Regions from separate parts of the Streptomyces sp. GL_148 genome, predicted to be linked through region 1. Evidence: riboswitches for the same ligand, from Rfam matches in the RefSeq annotation. Region 1 holds a riboswitch; the other holds the start of a gene.
What was found. Region 1 has a riboswitch for ZMP and ZTP ahead of AC3IYI_RS32865 (bifunctional 5,10-methylenetetrahydrofolate dehydrogenase/5,10-methenyltetrahydrofolate cyclohydrolase). Riboswitches for the same ligand answer to the same signal wherever they lie in the genome.
Positions count from the first base shown of each region.

Region 2: linked by a shared signal. The riboswitch ahead of glyA (serine hydroxymethyltransferase) and the one ahead of AC3IYI_RS32865 (bifunctional 5,10-methylenetetrahydrofolate dehydrogenase/5,10-methenyltetrahydrofolate cyclohydrolase) in region 1 are both predicted to bind ZMP and ZTP.

Region 1 is NZ_CM174396.1:7,275,403-7,281,709, reverse strand. Features, by position in the region: gene AC3IYI_RS32880 (NAD(P)/FAD-dependent oxidoreductase) at 1-780, shown strand, start outside; gene AC3IYI_RS32875 (MAB_1171c family putative transporter) at 777-1,985, shown strand; gene AC3IYI_RS32870 (peptide MFS transporter) at 2,017-3,120, opposite strand; gene AC3IYI_RS32865 (bifunctional 5,10-methylenetetrahydrofolate dehydrogenase/5,10-methenyltetrahydrofolate cyclohydrolase) at 3,620-4,465, opposite strand; ZMP/ZTP riboswitch at 4,593-4,693, opposite strand; gene AC3IYI_RS32860 (class I SAM-dependent methyltransferase) at 4,785-5,546, shown strand; gene AC3IYI_RS32855 (RNA polymerase sigma factor) at 5,760-6,307, shown strand, end outside.
Region 2 is NZ_CM174396.1:5,365,297-5,371,603, forward strand. Features, by position in the region: gene AC3IYI_RS24860 (DMT family protein) at 1-317, opposite strand, end outside; gene AC3IYI_RS24865 (hypothetical protein) at 433-744, shown strand; gene AC3IYI_RS24870 (glutathionylspermidine synthase family protein) at 751-1,941, shown strand; gene rocD (ornithine--oxo-acid transaminase) at 1,981-3,186, opposite strand; ZMP/ZTP riboswitch at 3,296-3,386, shown strand; gene glyA (serine hydroxymethyltransferase) at 3,422-4,720, shown strand; gene trpS (tryptophan--tRNA ligase) at 5,078-6,091, shown strand; gene AC3IYI_RS24890 (2'-5' RNA ligase family protein) at 6,220-6,307, shown strand, end outside.

The DNA of each region.
Region 1 (6,307 bases):
GTGCCCGTACCCGGCCAGACCGCGACGATCGTCCCCATCGAGAACGGCCGCTGGCAGGCCACCTTGTCCGGCACCCGCGGCGGCCAGCCCACCTCCGACCCGGAGGCCTTCATCCCGTTCGCCAGGGGGGTCCGCGACCCCATCGTCGGCGAGCTCCTCGAAGGCAAGAAGCCGCTCACCGACGTCGCCGTCACCCAGGGCACCGCCAACCGCCGGATCTTCTTCGAGAAGGCCGACCTCCCCGACGGCTTCTTCGCCGTCGGAGACTCGGTCGCCACCTTCAACCCGCTCTACGGCCAGGGCATGACGGTCGCGGCCCAGGGCTTGCTGGCCGTCCGTACGCTGCTGCGCGCGAAGGGCCTCTCCCACGCGGGCATCGGCCGCGAGGCGCAGCGGGCCATCGCCCCGCAGGTGGCCGTCGCCTGGGACCTCGCCACCTCGCAGGACATCCTGTACCCAGGCGCCACGGGCATGAAGCCGCGCCCCGGTGCCGGGCTGCTCAACGGGTACGTGGAGCGGCTGATGACCGGCGCCACCACCAAGGCCTCGCTCACCGCGGCCCTGCTCCAGGTCATCACCATGAACCGGGCGCCCACCTACTGGATCCGCCCCGGGGTGGTCTGGGAGGTGCTGCGCACATCGGACCGGGGCGCGCTGAAGGCCGCTCCCCTGACCGCCGCCGAGCGGACGGTGGCGGGCCTGGACCAGGACGGGCCGGCCGGCCCCGGCGGCCCCCTCGGACCCGTTGGACCGGTCGACCCCGTCGGCCGGGCACGATGACCGAAGGCCTCGTCCTCTACGTTCCGGGCGCGGTGATCGCCGCGGCGCTGATCGTCAAGGCGCCGACGTTGAGGCGGGGCTGGGACCAGCCCGTGGTGCGGGCCGTGTGCACCCTCCTCGCCGGGGGTTCGCTCGCGGTCTTCCTCTCGGCACCGCCGACGATCGTGGCCGTCAACCGGCTGACCGGCATCGTCAACTTCTCGGCTCCCCTGGTCTACAGCCTGCTCACGGCCTTCTCCGGCGCCTGTGTCGTGGTGATCCTGCACTGGAGCGGGACCCCGGCCCCGGCAGTGCGCAGGGCCACCCGGCTGACGGTGGCCGCGTACGGCACCCTGGTGGTGGCGATCGTGGCCCTGTTCGCCCTGGGCGAGGCTCCGGACGAGCGGCTGCGGGACCTGGACACGTACTACGCCAACACGCCGCTTCTGCGCGAGATGATCATCTGTTATCTGTCGGCGCAGACCGTGGGCAGCGCCGCGCTCACCATGCTGAGCCGGAAGTGGCTGCGCCGCCTGTCCCCCTCCGTGCGGCCGCTGCGCCCGCTCCGTACGGGACTTGCCCTGCTGATGCTGGGAGGCACCTTCAACCTGGCCTTCCTCGTGGCCAAGTGGACGGCGATGGGGGCGCGCTGGAGCGGCGGGGACATGGATCACCTGTCCACCTCCGTCGCCCCGCTGCTGGGTGCCACGGCGGCCCTGCTGGTGGGCACCGGGTTCCTGGTGCCGCTGGTGGGCGGTTCGGCGCCCTGGCAGGACTACTGCCGCTACCGGCGGCTGCGGCCGCTCTGGGCGGCGTTGCGCGGGTTCTCCCCGGGCGGGCTGCGGCCCGTGCCGCTGACCTGGTGGTCGCCGGTCGGCATCCGGCTGGTCCACCGCGAATCGGTGATCGACGACGGCATCCTGGCCCTCGCGTGCTGGTTCGACCCCGCCGTCCGCCAGGAGGCGTACGGGGCCGCGTGCGCTCAGGGCCGGTCCGAGGAGGAAGCCGCCCTGGTGGCGGACGCGGCCATGCTGGCGGCGGCCTGCCGCCGCCGGGAGGAGGCCGAGCGGGCGGAGGCCGGTCAGGAGACCGCCCCCACAGCCGCGGCCCACCCCGACTGCCCGGACCCGTACCGCCTGGACTCACGCTCGCTGACCGAGCTGGCCCACGCCTTCCAGACCTCCCCGATCGTGGCCGGGGCCCGCCACCGGGCCACGCGCGCCTGACTGCGGGCGGCCACCTGCGCCCGCCCCGGGTTCAGGCCGCCACCGCCACCGCCTCCCGGGCGGCGGCCGCCTCGCCCGTCAGGACCTTGAGCCGCTTGGTGAAGAAGACCATCACCGCACCCGCCGCGATCACCAGGGCGCCCTGCCACAGGAAGTTCCAGCTCTGGCCGATGACCGCGTCGAGCCGGGGCAGCTGCGCGCCGATCGCGTCTCCGGTGGCGGCGGCGAGGAACCAGACGCCCATCATCTGGTTGGTGAAGGCCCGCGGAGCGAGCTTCGTGGTGACCGAGAGGCCCACCGGGCTCAGGCACATCTCGCCCATCACCTGGATCACGTACACGCCCACCAGCCACATCAGCGAGACCTTGACCCCGCTGGAGGCGATGGCCGCGGCGCCCGACATGACCACGAACGAGGCGCCGGTCAGCAGCAGGGCCAGGCCGAACTTGAACGGGGTGCTCATGTGCTTGCCCCGGCGCACCCAGAAGGCGGCGAAGACGGGGGCCAGGATGATCACGAACAGCGAGGGCAGCGACTGGGTCCAGCTCGCCGGGATGTGCCAGCCGAGCAGGGACAGGTCGGTCTTCTGGGCGGCGAACAGGTTCAGCTCGTTGCCCATCTGGTCGTAGACCAGCCAGAACAGCGTGGCGGCCAGGAAGAGCCAGACGTAGGCCCGCAGCCGGGTCTTCTCGACGCGGTCGATCTTGGGGCTGCGGTACATCGAGAGCAGCACGCCCGCCGGGACCACCACGGCGACCACCGTCAGCACGAAGGTGATGTTGTCGATGCTCAGCGCGTGCGAGGCGGCCAGCAGGGTGATCAGTACGGCGGTGAAGACCAGGCCGTACGAGGAGGACGTGCGCACCTTGGCCCGCTCGGCGGGGGTGAGCCGGACCACGGGCTCCGCGCGCAGCTGCTCCGACAGGCGCCGGCCGCCGAGGACGTACTGGACCAGGCCGAGGGCCATGCCGACGGCGGCGGCGCCGAAGCCGAGGTGCCAGTTGACCTCCTCGCCGAGGTAGCCGACGACGAGCGGGGCGATGACGGCGCCGAGGTTGATGCCCATGTAGAAGATCGAGTACCCGGCGTCGCGCCGCTGGTTGTCAGCGGCGATCCGCTGATCCGTTGATCGCAACTTCGGCCGTGTCCTGGTGGCTGGGCCCTCGTTGTACGGGGCAGAACGGCCTGCCGCATGGAGGTGGGCCCATGAGAATCCGCCCCGTGCCCAGGAAGCGACGCGGGGTCCCCGCCCCGCCCGGGTCCACACCGGGCGGAAAGCGTCCGGCGGGGCGGCTGCTGTAGCCACCGAATCGCCGCGCCCAGCGGCGGCACAGGCGGCAGGCACCGCACACGATGAGCACCCGGCCGCATCCAGCGGCACGGGCACGCGGCAAACCGCAGGCGTCCACACCCTGCCCCAACACCACACGCCGCCTTCCCGGCAGACCTGAAAAGCCAGGCCCGCCCAGGAAACCTAAGCTCATCCGAGACGCTGAAACGCTCCCACAACTCGGCGAGGACGAGGGTGGCGCGCGCACCACGGATCGGTCCTTCGGCCCCTTACCGGAGGAAACGAAACGCCCCGGGCCCAAGGGCCCGGGGCGTTCGTCGTACCGGATCGGTGCCGGCGCGGGTCAGAGGTCCGCGAGGGCCAGGCCGGCCTGCGCGGCGGCGGCCTGGACGGTCTGCTCCAGCAGGACCGCGATGGTCATCGGGCCGACGCCGCCCGGTACCGGGGTGATCAGCGAGGCGCGGGCGGCGGCCGACTCGAAGTGGACGTCGCCGACGTTGCCCTCGTTGTAGCCGGCATCCAGGACCACGGCGCCCGGCTTGATGTCCTCGCCGCGGATGAACTCGGCCTTGCCGACGGCGGCGACCAGCACGTCCGCCTGGCGGACGATGGACGGCAGGTCCACGGTGCGGGAGTGGCAGTAGGTGACGGTGGCGTTCTGCTCCAGCAGCAGCATCCCGGCGGGCTTGCCCAGGATCGCGCTGCGGCCGACGACCACGGCGTGCTTGCCGGTCAGGTCCACGTCGTAGGCCTCCAGCAGGCGCATGATGCCGCCGGGGGTGCAGGAGACGAAGCCCGGCAGTCCGAAGCCCATGGCGGCGAAGGAGTGCATGGTGACCCCGTCGACGTCCTTGCCCGGGGCGATCGCCTCGAAGGCGGCGCGCTCGTCGATGTGGTGCGGGACGGGGTGCTGGAGCAGGATGCCGCTGATCTCCGGGTCCTCGGAGAGCGCGGACAGGGTGGCGACGAGCTCCTCGGTGGTCGTCGCGGCCGGCAGCTCCACGTGGCGGGAGGTGATCCCGGCCTTGGCACAGCGGTTCTGCTTCATGCGGACGTAGGTGACGGAAGCGGGGTCCTCGCCGACGAGCACGGTCGCCAGACAGGGCGCGGTGCCGGTGCGCTCGGTGATCTTCGCGGCGTACTCGGCGGTCCGCTCCGAGATGCGGCGGGCGAGGGCGGTGCCGTCCATCAGCACGGCGGTCCGCTCCGACTGGTCGCCGGGGGCTCCGGGGGCGGCCTGGGCGGCGGGGACGGCCGGGGTGGCGGAAACGGTCGGGGCAGTCGTCATGGGGTCTCCTGAGCGTCGCTGCGGGATCGCGGTTCGCCCAGGCGCGCGGCAGTCGACGTACGGGATACGGGAGTACGCCGGGCCGCTCCCCGGTGGTGATCCACCCGAACGCCAGTCACGGCCCGCCGCCCAGTGTAGGCGAACCCCCGAGGGGTCCGGTGTGGGCCCCGGCCCCGGCAATCCGGTGGATGACCGGGCCCGGACCTGGGACGATCGAGACATGACGCGCACTTTCGACCATCTCGTCGCGGAAGCGGAGTCCGTCTCCGTGGACGGCTGGGACTTCTCCTGGCTCGACGGCCGCGCCACCGAACAGCGCCCCTCCTGGGGCTACCAGGGCCTCCTGGCACGGCGCCTGGCGCAGGCCGGCTCCGCCCTGGACATCCAGACCGGCGGCGGGGAGGTGCTCGCCGGAGCCGGGCCCCTGCCCCGGCTGACGGTGGCCACCGAATCGTGGCCGCCGAACATCGACAAGGCGACAAGGCTGCTGAACCCGCTCGGCGCGGTGGTGGTCGCGGACTCCGACGAGCCGCCGCTGCCGTTCGGCGACGAGTCCTTCGAGTTCGTCGCCAGCCGGCATCCGGTCACGATCTGGTGGGAGGAGATCGCGCGGGTGCTGAAGCCCGGTGGCGCGTACCTCTCCCAGCAGGTCGGCCCGGCGAGCGTTTTCGAGCTCGTGGAGTACTTCCTGGGACCGCAGCCGCAGGAGGTCCGGCGGGCCCGGCACCCCGACGACGCGGTCGCCGAGGCCACGAAGGCGGGGCTGGAGGTGGTCGATCTGCGCTCCGAGCGGCTGCGGACGGAGTTCCACGACATCGGAGCCGTGATCTACTTTCTACGGAAGGTGATCTGGATGGTGCCGGGCTTCACGGTCGGGCAGCATCGGGAACGGTTGCGCGAGCTGCACGAACAGATCGAGCACGAAGGCCCGTTCGTCGCGCACACCGCCCGATTTCTCATCGAGGCCCGCAAAACGGGCTGACAAAACGGGCGGACGCGACCACCCGCGACCGGCTCCCCGGTCACAGCGTGGCGCAGGTCACTCAATTCAGCGCGTAACGAATCTACTCGGGCATGCGATGAACCGACAGGTGTCCTCGTGCGGCCCGGAATACAGACCCCCCTCGGGTCTGTTTCCCGAGTTCGCGCGATGATGTCCCGCCACCCCTTATCTGTTCGCAACGAGAGGCTCCTTGTGTCGCTCAGCCCGTCCCGTACGTTCCCCACGGAGATCGCCGAATCCGAGGCCCTGGTCGCGCTTGTCGAGCGTGGCCGCGAGCAGGGTCACATCAACGGTGATGACGTGCGCCAGGCCTTCGAGGCCGGCCGCATCCCGGTGGACCAGTGGAAGCGGGTCCTGCGCAGCCTGAACCAGGTCCTGGACGAGGAGGGCGTCGCGCTGCACGTCAGCGCCGCCCCCGCCACCAAGGCTCCCGCCAAGAAGGCGCGCAAGGCGGCCGCCGCCCCGGCGCGCGTCGCCAAGAAGGCCGCCGCCCCGCCGCGCCTCATCGGTGCGCGCAAGACGGCTGCCACCACCCCCGCCGCGGCGATATCCGACCCGTCGGCCTCCGGCACCGAGGAGGAGGTGGCGGCCGATGCCGCCGCCGCGCCGAAGAAGCGGACGGTCAAGAAGACCGCCGTGAAGAAGACCGCCGTGAAGAAGACGGCCGCCACGAAGAAGACCGCCAAGGACGGCGACGAGGCCGAGGCCCCCGTCGCCGAGGGCGAGGACTGGGCGGCCGA
Region 2 (6,307 bases), 1.9 Mb from region 1:
ACGCCGACCGCGCACCACTCCGTCCCGCTCAGCCGCACCCGCAGCAGCCGCGACGCGACCACCGCGGTCACCGCGAGACTGGCCGCGAGGGCCGCGCCCACCGCGTAGATGGGGATGTGCCGCAGGGCGATGATCTGGAGGACGAAGCCGATCCCGTCCAGGCAGAGTCCGGCGATATAGCGCCACTGGCGCAGCGCCCGCAGGAAGAGCGCGGTGTCGACCCCCGAGCCCGTCCCCGGCGCCGTCGCCCGCGTCGCCACCGCTTGCAGGACCGACGCCGTGCCGAAGCAGACCGCCGCACCGAGCGCGCAAATCATCCCAATGAGCACGAACCGACTCTAGGTCACGGATCCCACGTCGGCCGGATTCCGTCGGCCGGGGCGGCCGTTCTAGTCTGTGCGCAGCCGGCCACCCAGGGGGAGCGAACAGTCCATGGACAGCAGCAGCACCGACACCACGCGCACCAAGCGCCGTATGCGCTCCGGCACCGTCGCGCTCGGAGGCATGGGCCTGCTCGCCGCGGCCCTCGTGGCCTGCGGCAGCAGCAACGAGCCCGACAAGCGCTGCGCGGACCGCGCCACCCTGGAGAAGCTGAACACCAAGGAGTGCAAGAGCGGCGGCCGCGGCGCCTACTACTACGGCGGCACCGTCGCGAAGAACAAGGTCAGCGGGGGCAGCTTCGACAAGTCCGCCGTCACCCGCGGCGGCATCGGCGGCAGCCACAAGAGCTCCTCGGGCGGCTGATCCAGCGTGAAGCGCCACACCATCGAGCCCCGCCCCGACTGGCAGAAGACCGTCGAGGAGCAGGGGCTGATCTACCCCCTGACCCGCTACCCCGACGACTCCCTGCGCCCCTACTGGGACGAGAGCGCGTACTACTCCTTCACCCTTCCCGAGGTCGAGGCGCTGGAGAACGTCGTCGAGGAGCTGCACGCCATGTGCCTGGCGGCGGCGCAGCACATAGTCGACCACGACCGTTTCGCCGACCTCGGCATCACCGACCCGAAGCTGGCCGCGCTGATCGCCGAGTCCTGGCGGCGCCGCGCCGAACAGCCCTCGCTCTACGGCCGCTTCGACCTGCGCTACGACGGCACCGGCAGCCCCGCCAAGATGCTGGAGTACAACGCCGACACCCCCACCTCCCTCGTGGAGGCGGCCAGTCCGCAGTGGTTCTGGATGGAGGAGCGCTTCCCCGGCGCCGACCAGTGGAACTCCCTCCACGAGCGGCTCGTCGACGCCTGGCGGCGCCAGGCGGAGCTGCTGCCGCCCGGCCCGGTGCACTTCGCGCACTCCGAGACCGACGAGCTCGGCGAGGACCTGATGACGGTCGCCTACCTCCAGGAGACCGCCGAGCAGGCCGGCATCGAGACGCGCGAGCTGTCGGTGGAGGCGATCGGCTGGGACTCCCTGTCCGGCCGGTTCGTGGACGAGAAGCTCGGCTTCATCCGCGCGATCTTCAAGCTCTACCCGTGGGAGTGGCTGGCCACCGACGAGTTCGCCCCGCAGGTCCTCGGCACGTACGACCACGGCGGCGGCTCCGGCACCACCGCCTGGATCGAGCCGCTGTGGAAGATGCTGCTCTCCAACAAGGCGCTGCTGGCGGTCCTGTGGGAGCTCTTCCCCGAGCACCCGAACCTGCTCCCCGCCTACCTGGACGGCCCGCGCGAACTCGTCACGACCACCGGCTACGCGGCGAAGCCGCTGCTGGGCCGCGAGGGCGCGGGCGTCACCCTGCACCCGGTCGGCGGCGAGCCGTTCGCACCGGAGCAGGACGAGACGTACGTCTTCCAGGGCCTCGCCCCGCTGCCCGACTTCGACGGCAACCGGGTGGTGCTCGGTGCGTGGGTCGTCGAGGACGAGTCGGCGGGCCTCGGCATCCGCGAATCGGCGGGGCCGGTCACGGACGAGTACGCCCGCTTCCTGCCCCACGTGATTCTCTAACGGCACAGCATCCTCTGACGCCACCGCACCCTCTGACGGCTATGCGCCGAGGACCGACCTGAGCTGGTCCAGCCCCCAGTCCAGGTCCTCCTTGGAGATCACCAGCGGCGGTGCGATCCGGATCGTCGACCCGTGCGTGTCCTTGACCAGCACCCCGAGCCCCATCAGCTTCTCGGAGATCTCCCGGCCGGTGCCGCGCGACGGTTCGATGTCCACGCCCGCCCACAGCCCGCGGCCCCGTACGGCGGTCACCGCACCGCCGCCGACGAGCAGGTTCAGCTCCCGGTGCAGGTGGTTTCCGAGCTCGGTGGCGCGCTGCTGGTACTCGCCGGTGCGCAGCATCGCGATGACCTCCAGGGCGACGGCGCAGGCCAGCGGGTTGCCGCCGAAGGTGGAGCCGTGCTCGCCCGGCTTGAACACGCCGAGCACGTCGCGGTCGGCCACCACCGCCGACACGGGCACGACCCCGCCGCCCAGCGCCTTGCCGAGGATGTACACGTCGGGGACGACGTCCTCGTGTTCGCACGCGAAGGTCTTGCCGGTGCGGCCCAGGCCCGACTGGATCTCGTCGGCCATGAACAGGACGTTCCGCTCGCGCGTCAGTTCCCGTACGCCTTGCAGGTATCCGGCGGGCGGTACGAGGACGCCGGCCTCGCCCTGGATCGGCTCCAGCAGCACGGCGACGGTGTTGGAGGTGACGGCGTGGGCGAGCGCGGTGAGGTCCCCGTACGGGACGATCTCGAAGCCGGGGGTGTACGGGCCGAAGTGGTCGCGGGCCTCGTGGTCGGTGGAGAACGACACGATGGTCGTCGTGCGGCCGTGGAAGTTGTCGGCGGCCACCACGATCTTGGCGTGGCCGTCCGGTACGCCCTTGACCTCGTACCCCCACTTGCGGGCGGTCTTCACCGCCGTCTCCACGGCCTCCGCGCCCGTGTTCATGGGCAGCACGACCTCCTTGCCGCACAGCGCCGCGAGCTCGGTGCAGAAGTCCGCGAAGCGGTCGTGGTGGAAGGCGCGGGAGGTCAGGGTGACCCGCTCCAGCTGGGCGCGGGCGGCGTCGAGCAGACGGCGGTTGCCGTGGCCGAAGTTCAGGGCGGAGTAGCCCGCGAGCATGTCGAGATAGCGGCGGCCCTCCACGTCGGTCATCCACGCGCCCTCCGCGGTGGCGACGACGACGGGCAGGGGGTGGTAGTTGTGCGCGCTGTGCGCGTCGGCGGAGCGCATGGCATCAGCAGTTGTCGACACGGGGTCTCCGATCGTCCGTCAAGCCGGTGACGAGGGTGGCGTCACCCTCCATCCTCGCTCGAATAGCGGACGGAGAAACCTTTCTTGCGGCGCGCCCGCTAAGGTGTCGGACACGCACGGCGACTGGCGCACGGAGAACCAACTCCGGGGGAGCCGTGCGCGCACGACCGCATACAGGGCCGCTCGCCTGGGCCTCGCGGGGACGAGATCTGACATCGACCCCGGAGGAGCCGCCATGAGCGCGAACCACCACCACCCGTACCGCCACCCCGCTCTGCTCGCCACCGACCCCGAGCTGGCGTCCTTCGTCGCCGCCGAGGAAACCCTCCAGGCGGAGACCCTCCGCCTCATCCCGAGCGAGAACTACGTGTCCGCGGCCGTGCTGGAGGCCTCCGGCACCGTGCTGCAGAACAAGTACAGCGAGGGCTACCCGGGCCGCCGCTACTACGAGGGCCAGCAGAACATCGACCGCATCGAGGCGCTGGCCGTGGAGCGGGCGAAGGGCCTCTTCGGAGTCGACCACGCCAACGTGCAGCCGTACTCCGGCTCGCCCGCCAACCTCGCGGTCTACCTGGCCTTCGCGAAGCCCGGCGACACGGTGATGGGCATGGCGCTGCCGATGGGCGGGCACCTGACGCACGGCTGGGGGGTCTCGGCGACGGGCTCCTGGTTCAGGGGCGTGCAGTACGGGGTGCAGGCGACTGCGGATCCTGAAACGAATGGTCTCATCGACTACGACGCCGTACGGGACCTCGCGCTGGCGGAGCGGCCCAAGCTGATCTTCTGCGGTGGTACGGCGCTCCCGCGCACGATCGACTTCGAGGCGTTCGCGTCGATCGCCAAGGAGGCGGGCTCGGTCCTGGTCGCCGACGTGGCGCACATCGCCGGCCTGATCGCGGGCGGGGCCCACCCCTCCCCGGCGGGTCACGTGGACGTGATCTCCACGACCACCCACAAGACCCTGCGCGGCCCGCGCGGCGCGATGCTGATGTGCCGCGAGGAGCACGCGAAGGCCATCGACAAGGCGGTCTTCCCGGGCCTCCAGGGCGGCCCGCACAACCAGACGACGGCCGGCATCGCGGTCGCGCTCCACGAGGCGGCGCAGCCTTCGTTCGTGTCGTACGCGCACGCGGTCGTGGCCAACGCGAAGGCGCTGGCCGCCGCTCTGCTGGAGCGGGGCTTCGACCTCGTCTCCGGCGGTACGGACAACCACCTGATCCTGATCGACCTCACGGGGAAGTCGGTGTCCGGCAAGATCGCGGCGAAGGCGCTGGACCGGGCCGGGATCGTCGTGAACTACAACACGGTGCCGTTCGACCCGCGCAAGCCGTTCGACCCGTCGGGCATCCGGATCGGCACGCCGTCGCTGACCTCGCGGGGGCTTCGGGCCGAGCACATGCCGGTGGTCGCCGACTGGATCGCGGAGGCCGTCTCCGCGGCCGCCAAGGGTGACGAGGCGGCCCTCGGTGCGATCCGCTCCGCGGTGGCCGACCTGATGGCCGCCTTCCCGGCCCCGGGCCTCCCGGTCGCCTGACCCGTTCCAGCCCGTCCGGCGTTTGAGGACCGGGTCCGGGCGGAGCCCGGTGCCCGGCGGAGCCGGGGTCCCTGGGGCTCCGCCCCAGACCCCGCGCCTCAAACGCCGGCGAGGCTGGATTTGCCTGACGTCAGCCCTCACGTGCGCGCAGCGCATCGTGGGCCCCGGCGGGACCTCGGCGCGGAGCCCCCACCCCCGAAGCGGGAGCAACGGAAAGCGGTCGCTCAGCCGAGGCAAGATCCGGACGGGCCGCTACCGCCCGGTACCCGTGTGGGGTAGGGGCGGGGGCGCAGCGACCCGCCGGGTTCCGGCCAGCGGCGGGGCCGAGCCCCGTGCCACACCTGAGAGAATGGGGCCATGGCTTCTGATCGTCCTCGCGCGCTCTCCGGCATCCAGCCCACCTCCGGTTCGTTCCACCTCGGGAACTACCTCGGAGCCATCCGGCAGTACGTCGCCCTCCAGGAGACGCACGACGCCTTCTACATGGTCGTCGACCTGCACGCGATCACCATGCCGCAGGATCCGAAGGATCTCCGCGCGAACACCAGGCTCTCCGCCGCGCAGCTCCTCGCCGCCGGCCTCGACCCCGAGCGCTGCACGCTCTTCATCCAGAGCCACGTGCCCGAGCACGCGCAGCTCGGCTGGGTCATGAACTGCATCACCGGTTTCGGCGAGGCCAGCCGGATGACCCAGTTCAAGGACAAGTCCGCGAAGTCGGGCGCCAACAACGCCACCGTCGGCCTTTTCACGTACCCGATCCTCCAGGTCGCCGACATCCTGCTCTACCAGGCGAACGCCGTCCCCGTCGGCGAGGACCAGCGTCAGCACATCGAGCTGACCCGTGACCTGGCCGAGCGCTTCAACCAGCGCTTCGGGCAGACCTTCACCCTCCCCTCGGCGCACATCGTCAAGGAGGTCGCGAAGATCTACGACCTCCAGGACCCGGCGATCAAGATGTCGAAGTCGGCTTCTTCGCCCAAGGGCCTGATCAACCTCCTCGACGAGCCCAAGGCCACCGAGAAGAAGATCAAGAGCGCGGTCACCGACACCGAGGCCGTGGTCCGTTTCGACGCCGCGAACAAGCCCGGCGTCAGCAACCTGCTCACGATCTACTCCACTCTCACGGGCGAGTCCATCCCCGCGCTGGAGGCCGCGTACGAGGGCAAGGGCTACGGCGCGCTCAAGACCGATCTCGCCGGTGTGATGGTCGATTTCGTCACACCCTTCAAGCAGCGCACCCAGGAGTACCTGGACGATCCGGAGACCCTGGATTCCCTGCTGGCCAAGGGCGCGGAGAAGGCCAGGGCGGTCGCCGCCGAGACCCTGGCGCAGGCGTACGACCACCTCGGTTTCCTCCCCGCGAAGCACTGACGGGCACCGAAGAGAAAGAGGGCCCTGGCGATCTGGGGGGTGCTGCCGCCACACTGGGGCGGCAGCACTCGTGCGACGCACACGCGGAGCACAGACCACGCACAGGACTACAGGCGGAGGAGAGCTACGTGGGGACCGTAACGCTCGGCGTTTCGATCGCGGTCCCGGAGCCGTACGGCAGCAGCCTTCAGGAGCTGCGCGCAGGCTTCGGGGACG